One region of the Streptomyces sp. LN549 genome, then DNA from elsewhere that is predicted to be linked to it. Evidence: riboswitches for the same ligand, from Rfam matches in the RefSeq annotation. Region 1 holds a riboswitch; each other region holds the start of a gene.

Evidence for each region. A riboswitch is a leader RNA that binds a small molecule or an ion and turns the genes downstream of it on or off. The one in region 1 is predicted to bind S-adenosylmethionine.
Region 2: linked by a shared signal. The riboswitch ahead of SH922_RS35445 (hypothetical protein) and the one ahead of SH922_RS01305 (putative leader peptide) in region 1 are both predicted to bind S-adenosylmethionine.
Region 3: linked by a shared signal. The riboswitch ahead of SH922_RS38635 (putative leader peptide) and the one ahead of SH922_RS01305 (putative leader peptide) in region 1 are both predicted to bind S-adenosylmethionine.
Region 4: linked by a shared signal. The riboswitch ahead of SH922_RS10410 (aminotransferase class V-fold PLP-dependent enzyme) and the one ahead of SH922_RS01305 (putative leader peptide) in region 1 are both predicted to bind S-adenosylmethionine.

Annotation. Positions count from the first base shown of each region.
Region 1 is NZ_JAZHRI010000002.1:270,977-273,168, forward strand. It holds gene SH922_RS01300 (N-acetylmuramoyl-L-alanine amidase) at 1-283, shown strand, start outside; SAM riboswitch class IV at 343-456, opposite strand; SAM riboswitch class IV at 581-725, shown strand; gene SH922_RS01305 (putative leader peptide) at 778-828, shown strand; gene SH922_RS01310 (cell envelope biogenesis protein OmpA) at 1,012-1,797, shown strand; gene SH922_RS01315 (helix-turn-helix domain-containing protein) at 1,808-2,192, opposite strand, start outside.
Region 2 is NZ_JAZHRI010000002.1:7,963,499-7,965,690, reverse strand. It holds gene SH922_RS35450 (cytochrome P450) at 1-332, opposite strand, end outside; gene SH922_RS35445 (hypothetical protein) at 491-913, opposite strand; SAM riboswitch class IV at 961-1,070, opposite strand; gene SH922_RS35440 (phosphocholine-specific phospholipase C) at 1,183-2,192, opposite strand, start outside.
Region 3 is NZ_JAZHRI010000002.1:8,731,893-8,734,084, reverse strand. It holds gene SH922_RS38640 (LLM class flavin-dependent oxidoreductase) at 1-989, opposite strand, end outside; gene SH922_RS38635 (putative leader peptide) at 1,063-1,179, opposite strand; SAM riboswitch class IV at 1,219-1,331, opposite strand; gene SH922_RS38630 (sugar ABC transporter permease) at 1,624-2,192, opposite strand, start outside.
Region 4 is NZ_JAZHRI010000002.1:2,356,913-2,359,104, reverse strand. It holds gene trpD (anthranilate phosphoribosyltransferase) at 1-828, shown strand, start outside; SAM riboswitch class IV at 919-1,036, shown strand; gene SH922_RS10410 (aminotransferase class V-fold PLP-dependent enzyme) at 1,211-2,192, shown strand, end outside.

The DNA of each region.
Region 1 (2,192 bases):
GGAGAAGAACATCGCCTGGCACGCGGGGAACTGGGACTACAACACCCGTAGCATCGGCATCGAGCACGAGGGCTATGTGGACCAGCCCTCCTACTTCACCAACGCCATGTACGAGAAGTCGGCGCTGCTGACCGCCTCGGTGTGCGACCGCTACGGCATCCCCAAGGACCGCGCGCACATCCTCGGCCACGTACAGGTCCCGGGTACGGACCACACGGACCCGGGACCCCACTGGGACTGGGTCCGCTACATCCGTATGGTCAACCTCCTGGGCGCGGGCTGAGCCGCGCACGGGCCGGCGGGATCTCCGGGTCCCGGGCGTCCCGCGTCCGGGCCGGCGGGCTCACCCGTTCGCCGGTCGGGGCGTCGTCCGGTCCGGTCGTCACCTGGGGCGCCCCGCTGCGTGCGAGGGTCGCCGGCCGGCAAGCCAGGGCAGATCCGCCGGCACTCGTGACCGTTCCGGTCTGCGCCGGAGGTGCGGGCCGCAGCGAAATGGCTGCCAACGCCGGTGACCACCAGGCGAGACGGCTCGTCCCGCCTTCTTGACGGCGCCACCGGACGCACCGAAACTGACGTGGACGGTCACGATTGTCAGCGCTGCCCGTGCGGGATCTCCCGCCTGTGCGGTCATCGGCCCCGGCCCGCTGACAGGCAACCCTTCCACCGCGATGGGGTGCCCCGGGTGACGACCGGGTCCTGTTGGAGCAACAGGACAAGCGCGGTCTCGCGTCTCGCGAGCCCCAATGGCAGGACCGGTGGGAATTGCCCAGGAACGGCTTGACGAGGCGCCTGCACATCGATCTCCTGCGCGTCTCCAGCGCTTACTAGTCCGCATCGGACCCGTCCCCGTCCGATCGGCCGGACTCCTCGTCCCGGTGCGCTCGCACCGGGCCGGACGGGTCCCCTCGGTCCGGACCGGTACGCAAGCGCAGTCGCTCCGTATCCGGCCGCCGGTGCCACCATGGCGGCGGTGGCTTCGTCGTTCCCCCAGGGATCCCCATAGGGAGAGTCATGCCCGAGACAGCATCGCGCGGTTCCAGTACAGACAACTCGCCGCAGTGCGGCCCCGTTTCCTCCGCCTCCGCTTCACGCGCCGCAGGCCTCCGCTCTCCTTCGGGTGTTCCGTCCCCCCGCTTCGACAGCCGGATCGGCGTCGGTCTCGCCGGCGGCTTCTATCCGGCGCCGCACCGCTACGAGCTGTTCCTGTCGGCGAGTTGTCCGCGCTCGCAGCGCATCTCCATCACTCTCGGCCTCCTCGGTCTGCAGGACTCGGTCGCCACCACGCTCCTGACCCACCCGTCCGGGACACCCGAGGCCTTCGCCTCGCTGCGCAGTGCGTACGAGGCAACGGTGCACCACTACGACGGACCGCTGACGGCTCCCGCCCTGTGCGACCGCTGGAGTGGCCGCATCGTCAGCAACCACACGCCCGACATTCTCCGCGACCTGGCGGGTCTGCTGTCCGGGCACAACGAGGCCTGCCCCTCCGCACTGCACCCGCCGGAGCTCGCCGCGGACATCGAAGCCCTGCGTGAGCTGCTCGACCGGAAGGTCACTCCGTCCGCAACGCCCTCGGAGCGCTCGGCGGCGCTCGACCTGATGGAGCGCCGGCTCTCCTTGCATCCCTATGCGCTGGGTACGGAGCTGACGGCCGCCGATGTGGACCTGTGGGTGGCGCTCGTCCAGCCCGGCGCCAACTTCCTGCGCCCGTACCCCCTGCTCCAGGACTTCGTCCGCCGCCTCGGCGACCACCCCGCCTTCCCGTCCGCGAACGACGTGGCGTCCGACGCGGCGTGAGCCCCGGCGCTCAGCCGTCGTCGCGCGCGGTTGTCCGACCGGCTCCACCGGCAGGCTCCCCCGCCGAGGGATAGCGGACGAAGAGGATGCCCTGCACATCCCCGTCGGGCGCGCTGTAGACGTGGGGCACGTCGGCCCGCCAGTGCGCGCAGGCGCCGGGGCCGGCCGTGCTGATGCCGTCCGGCGGGCCGACAACGGCGGTGCCGGTCAGGACCATCAGGCTCTCCTGCGTACCCGGGACGTGCCCTTGCGACTCCTGTACGGCACCCGCCGTGATGCTGATGCGGAACACGTCGGTGACCGCGGACCCGTCCTCGTACCGCTCCAGAAGAACGGCGGTGACGGCACTTCCCGAGACCCCGGGAAGTGCCGGGCCGGAGCCGCCTCTCGGGCGC
Region 2 (2,192 bases), 7.7 Mb from region 1:
GACGGCAGGGGGCGCCCCACCATCGGCAGCAGGGGCCAGTCGTCAGGAATGTTCGGCCACTGATTCCACAGGCCGACATCGCGGGGGAACAGCTCGCCGTCGCTGGTGACTTGATGCAGCTCGCGGTACCCGACGACCAGCCAGGCGGGGAACCCGCCCGGAAGTTCCACGGGGACGACAGGCCCGTGATCGCGCCGCATGGCGCGGTAGACGGCCTGGGGTTCGGTCTGGAACCCGGGCCCGCCGAGCGGCACGGCACCGGCGTGAGCCGGACAGCCGGGAGGTGCAGGAGGGGTGGACGGCGCGGGCTCGGTGGAAGAAGGGCGCGTCATGAGTCCTGACTCCTGTGGCGACAGCTGCAAGCGTCATGATCATGCGATCAACGCAGCTTCACTATAAGGATTTTATGTGACGTCGGAACCGTCAACAGCGATCAATTCCAAACCCGGAACTGAACAACAGGGCGACATCTCGGCACAATTGATAAGCATCACGATGTACCGCACCGGGCAGAGCCGCCCTCGCACAGATCCCCGCCCTGGAGCGCGACGTTGACCAGCCCGACCCCCCTCCCACCCCCGGGTCCGGCGCCTTCACCATCGCCGTACACGAGCTTCAACGCATGCCAGCGCGCCAGCCAGTACACCCGCCCACGGTGATCGGCGAGGGTCTCCCGCAGCGCGCCGGGCGCATGCGTCCAGACCGCGGGGAGGTCACCCGCATAGTCGAAGGCGGGGCGCAGTTCGACCCATCCGTCGTCGCGGACGTCACCGGAGGTGAGCAGGATCTCGACGGCCTGTCCAGGTTCCTGCCGGCACTTCTTGGCATGGATCCAGTGCACGCGGTGGCCCGCGGCATAGCGGACGCAGTCCTCGCTCCGCACGGAGTCGTTCTGGGTGAGATGACGCAGCATGGTGAGGTTCGCCTTCCGGGGTGAGGACCCCGAGTGCCCTGCACCGCGGTCCGCTGTTCCCCGTACCCTGCGCACGGGGCAGGTCGTCACCCGGAGCACCCGCAGCGGAGCGGGGTGCCGTCCAGCAAGCCGGGGCTGTGCACTGGAACTCATGACCCGTCCGAAACCCTATCCCACGCACACGGCCCGGCCCGACGGGTGGTCAGGAGTGCGCAGCGCCCGGCCACGGGCACCGCCCACCCCCGAACCGCCCGCCGGACGGGGGCCACTCAGCCGGTGACGAGACCCGGGTCGCTCGAACCGGCCCGGCCCGTCTCGACGTGTCCGGCGAAGCGCCGCAGGAAGGTGGCGTCCGCGTCGGAGACGACGGTGACGTCGTACCAGTTCTTGCTTCCTCGCAGGTCAAGCGCGTACTTCACGGTCGCACCCGCTCGGACCGCGAAGGTCTGCACCCCTCCCCCGTACCCGACGGCGCTGCGAACGGTCAGGCGCACGGTCGCGGAACCGCCGTTGACGAAGGTCAGTTCAAGCCCGCCGGAGGAGGCATCATGACGAGCCGTCACCTCGGGCCCCGCCACCTTCCCGTCCGCCCGGAAGGTGCGCAGGAATCCGTTGGGGCCGTGGACGGTGAGGTCGGTCACTCCCTTGGAGTAGGCGGTGTTCCAGCTGTCCGAGAGCGACTTTCCGGCCTCGGTGGTGTAGGTCCAGGGCCCGTCGGTTCGGTTCGCGGAAGTCACGAGGAACTGCGCCCCGGCGGCGGGACCACCACCGAAGGTGAGGCGGTACTTGCCGGTGGACACATCGGCGGCGCCGTCGACGTAGGGCGCGTAACGCAGCGGCCGGGTGGGCCGCGCCCCCTTCTCCTGCTTCGGCACGCTGCCGGTGGCGGGCGGCGCGGGAACGTAGTCGGGGTGCCGGAGGCGGTCCGGGGGCTGGTAGGCGTCGGTCGACGGCAGCGAGACGTCCGATGCGTCCGCACGACGGAAGTCGAAGGCGGAGGTGAGATCACCGCAGACGGCGCGCCGCCAGGGCGAGATGTTGGGCTCGTGCACCCCGAAGCGCTGCTCCATGAACCGGATGACGGAGGTGTGGTCGAAGACCTCGGAGCACGCGAACCCGCCGGTGCTCCACGGGGACACGACGAGCATGGGCACACGCTGCCCGAGCCCGTACGGCCCTGCGGCGTACCGGATGTCACCGGGGAAGTAGTCGGCCGAGGTGTCGACGGTGGACAGCCCCTGCGCGGGCCCCGACGGCACGAAGGGCGGCACGACGTGAT
Region 3 (2,192 bases), 8.5 Mb from region 1:
TCGCTGGAGTACGGGTATCCCGCAAGGCCGTCGAGACGGTCCCGGCGGGCCGCGGCGACTCCGGGATCGTCGTCGAGGAAGACCACGAGGTCCCCGAAGAGGTGGAGGGGTTCCTCCGCCCTGCCCGCCGCAGCCTGTTCGGTGCGGATCTCGTCGACGATCTCTCCGGCCTGGCCGGTGTCGTGCGGGGTGATGTACCCGATGTCCGTTGAACGGGCCACCAGTTGGAAGGGCACGCGTCGGTGGGCCAGGGCGCTGACGACCGGCTGCCCCTGCGGGGGCCGGGGTGTGATGGAGGGGCCCTTGACGCTGAAGTTCCGGCCTTCGAAGTCGATGTAGTGCAGCTTGTCGCGGTCGATGAAACGGCCTGTGGCCTCGTCCCGGATCTCCGCCCCGTCCTCCCAGCTGTCCCACAGGCGGCGTACCGCCTCGACGTAGTCGCCGGCTTCCTCGAACAGCTCGGCGGTCAGCGCGCGGACGGACGGAGTGTCCAGGTCCTCGATACGGAAGTGCGGGAACGTACGACGGCCGAAGTGGGCGGCTTCGTAGCTCCGGGCCGACACCTGGATGCGCAGACCGGCCCGGCCGGTGCTCACGTAGTCGAGGGTGGCGATCGCCTTGGAGATGTGGAACGGCTCCGTGTGCGTGGCGACCACGGTGGGGACGAGCCCGATGTGCCGGGTCAAGGGAGCCACGCGGGCGGCGATGAGCACCGCGTCGAGGCGCCCGCGCTCCTGGTCGGTGCGGCCGTCGGGCTCGGTGAACTGCGAGGACTGGAGCCCGAGCGCGTCCTCGATCGTCACGAAGTCGATCAGGCCGCGTTCGGCCTCGGTGACGATGTCGGTCCAGTACGCGGCAGTGAGCAGTTCCCCGGGCCGGGCCTCCGGCTCGCGCCAGGCGGCAGGGTGCCAGCCCGCGCCGTTGAGGGCGACGGCGAGGTGGAGGAGCGAAGCGGGCAGGGCAGGGTGCGGCAAAGACGATGCGGACACGAAAGGGTGCCTTCCTGATCGACCGTGGGTGATCGCCGGGCCTCGTCTGGAGGTTCGGCGTCGCGGGTACGGGTCAGGAACAACAGAGCGCGCCGGCCACGCGCTGGAGGTCGATGTGGGGCCGGGAGTAGAGGTGGACGCGGCGCCGGGGGGCGAGCACCCTGACGAGCGGGCAGGACACCGGTGACATGACCCTCGCCTCCGCTCTTCCGGCTCGGCGGGCCCGAAGGCCTCGCGCTTGCGGAACCCGGACGGGCCCCGCCTGGTCGTCACCTGGAGCACCCCGCCGCGCGGGAGGGTTGCCGGTCAGCAAGCCAGGGCTTGACGCTGACACTCATGACCTGCCCGGAACGCTACGCGCGCCGACAGCACCGCGCAATGCCCCATAGATCATGGTCCTGCTCACATCGGTCACGCTTGTACTGCCACGCCCCACAACAACGCGGCCGCGCCATCTGTTCCCTCCGGCAGGCGTCCTGGGGCCGGCTGGCGCTCACGGAGTGCCACGTACAGACCGGGCAACCGACCAACCACTTCTAGAACCAGGCGAGTTGACGCACGACTACGCCAAGGGCCGACCGGAGAGGATGCCGCGCGTCCGTGGAGCTGCCGACAGGGCCCGGCCGCGTACGGGTCACGCGCGCCCTGCGGCCTTCTGGCTCCTGCGGGACAGCGAGTCGACGACCACGGCCGCCAGCAGGACCGATCCCGTGATCATGAACTGGACCGCGTTGCTCACACCCATGATGTTCATCCCGGACTGGATGGATCCGATCACCAGGGCGCCGAGCAGGGCCGACCAGACCGAACCGCGCCCGCCGAACAGGCTCGTGCCGCCGATGACGGCCGCGGCGATGACGTTCATCAGGAGGTTGCCACCGCCCGAGGTCTGGCTCGCGGACTGGATCTGCCCGGCGAGGAAGAGGCCCCCGACGGCCGCCATGGTGCCGGAGATCGAGAAGACGGACATCCGGACGAACGGCACGCTGATGCCTGCCCGTCGGGCACCCTCCGAGTTGCCGCCGACCGCGAAGACCTTGCGTCCGTAGGTGGTGCGGCGCAGCACGAAGTCCAGTACCACCAGGACGATCAGGAAGATCAGGAGGGCCAGCGGGAGGCCCTGGTACCGGTTGAGGATGTACGCGGTGACGAAGGCGATGGCGGCGATGACGATCGCACGCAGCACGATCTCCGCGACCGGAC
Region 4 (2,192 bases), 2.1 Mb from region 1:
GCCACGACCATCCACGTGCCGGGCCGTACGGTCGACATCGTGGGCACCGGCGGCGACATGGCCAAGACGGTCAACATCTCCACCATGTCGGCGATCGTCGTGGCGGGGACCGGCGCCAAGGTCGTCAAGCACGGCAACCGCGCCTCGTCGTCGGCCAGCGGTTCCTCCGACGTCCTGGGGAAGCTCGGCGTCAATCTGGAGCTGCCCCCGCAGCGGGTCGTGGAGGTGGCGGAGGAAGCGGGCATCACCTTCTGCTTCGCCGTCAAGTTCCACCCCGCCCTGAGGTACGCGGCGAAGGCCCGCTCGGAGCTCGGCGCGCCGACCACCTTCAACATCCTCGGCCCGCTCACCAACCCGGCCAAGGTGCGCTCTCAGGCCATCGGCGTCGCCGACCTGCGTATGGCGCCCATCGTCGCGGGCGTCCTCGCCGAGCGCGGCAACTCCGCCCTGGTCTTCCGCGGCGACGACGGCCTGGACGAGCTGACCACCACCGCGACCTCCCGCGTCTGGATCGCCAGGAACGGTGTCGTGCGCGAAGAGGGCTTCGACCCGCGCGACGTCGGCATCGACCTGGTGCCGGTGGAGGCGCTGCGGGGTGCCGACGCCTCGTACAACGCCGACGTGGCCCGCCGGCTGCTCGCCGGGGAGACAGGCCCCGTCCGGGACGCCGTCCTGCTCAACTCGGCGGCGGCGCTCGTCGCGCTGGACCCGGGGGAGGGCACGCTCACCGAGCAGCTCACCGCGGGGATGGCGAAGGCCGCCGAGTCCATCGACTCGGGTGCGGCAGGCCGGGCGCTGGAGAGATGGGTCGTGGCCAGCAACGCCTGACAGGACGGCGTACGGAATGTGAGGCAGGGCGCAGTCCAGATCATGGACTGCGCCTTGCGCGTTTCCGCGCGTATGGCAAGATGCTGCGCAGGTCATGAGTGACAGCGACTACGGCCCCGGCCCGCTGTCCGGCAACCCTCCGTCCGTGGCGGGGTGCCCCGGGTGAAGACCAGGCCGCAGGCAGCGAGGTCTGCGGCAAGCGCGGACCCCTCGACATCGTCAGATGTCCACCCGTGGGGTCCTGGTCCTCAGGGAGCCTCTTGTGAGCAAGCGAATGCGATAGGGCTTTCCGGCCCTCCTCCGCACACCCTTCTTTCTTCCCTCCGTGCTGCCGCGTATCCGCAGGCACGCGGAATTCGCCTGCCTGTTACGGGAGTTCGTCATGTCTGTCTTCACCGCCGCCACCGACCAGTCGATTTGTGCGCCGCTGCCGGTTCTGGGCAAGGATGTGACGGTTCCGCTGGTCACCGGCGGGGAGGTCACCTACGCCGCACTGGACTACGCCGCCAGTGCCCCGGCCCTGCAGCGGGTGTGGGACGACGTGGCCGCGTACGCGCCGTACTACGGCAGCGTCCACCGTGGTGCCGGCTACCTCTCGCAGCTCTCCACGGACCTCTTCGAGAGCAGCCGCGAGACGGTCGCGGAGTTCCTCGGCTGCCGCGCCGACGACCAGGTGATCTTCACCCGGTCCACCACCGACTCGCTCAACCTGCTCGCCGCTGTCCTGCCCGCCGACTGCCAGGTGTTCGTCTTCGAGACCGAGCACCACGCCTCGCTGCTGCCCTGGCGCGATGCCCGCGTGACGTACCTGAACGCCCCGCGCACCCCGGGCGAGGCCGTCGCGACGCTGGAGCGGGCCCTCGCCGACCGCGACCCCTACGGCCCCGCGCTGGTCTGCGTCACCGGCGCCTCCAACGTCACCGGCGAGCTGTGGCCGGTCAAGGAGCTCGCCGCCGCCGCGCACGCCCACGGTGCCCGGATCGTGCTGGACGCCGCCCAGCTCGCCCCGCACCACCCCGTCGACATCGCCGAGCTGGACGTCGACTGGGTCGCCTTCTCCGGGCACAAGCTGTACGCACCGTTCGGCTCCGGGGTCCTCGCCGGCCGCTCCGACTGGCTGCGCGACGCCGAGCCCTACCTGGCCGGCGGCGGCGCCTCCCGCCAGGTCGCCCGGCGCGCCGACGGCGGTGTGGACGTCGAATGGCACACCACCGCCGCCCGCCACGAGGCCGGCTCGCCCAACGTCATCGGCGTCTACTCCATCGCCTCCGCCTGCAAGGCGCTCACCGAGGCCGGCTTCGACAGCCTGGTCGCCCGGGAGCAGCAGCTCGTCACCGCGGTCCGCGCCGGACTCGCCGAGGTCC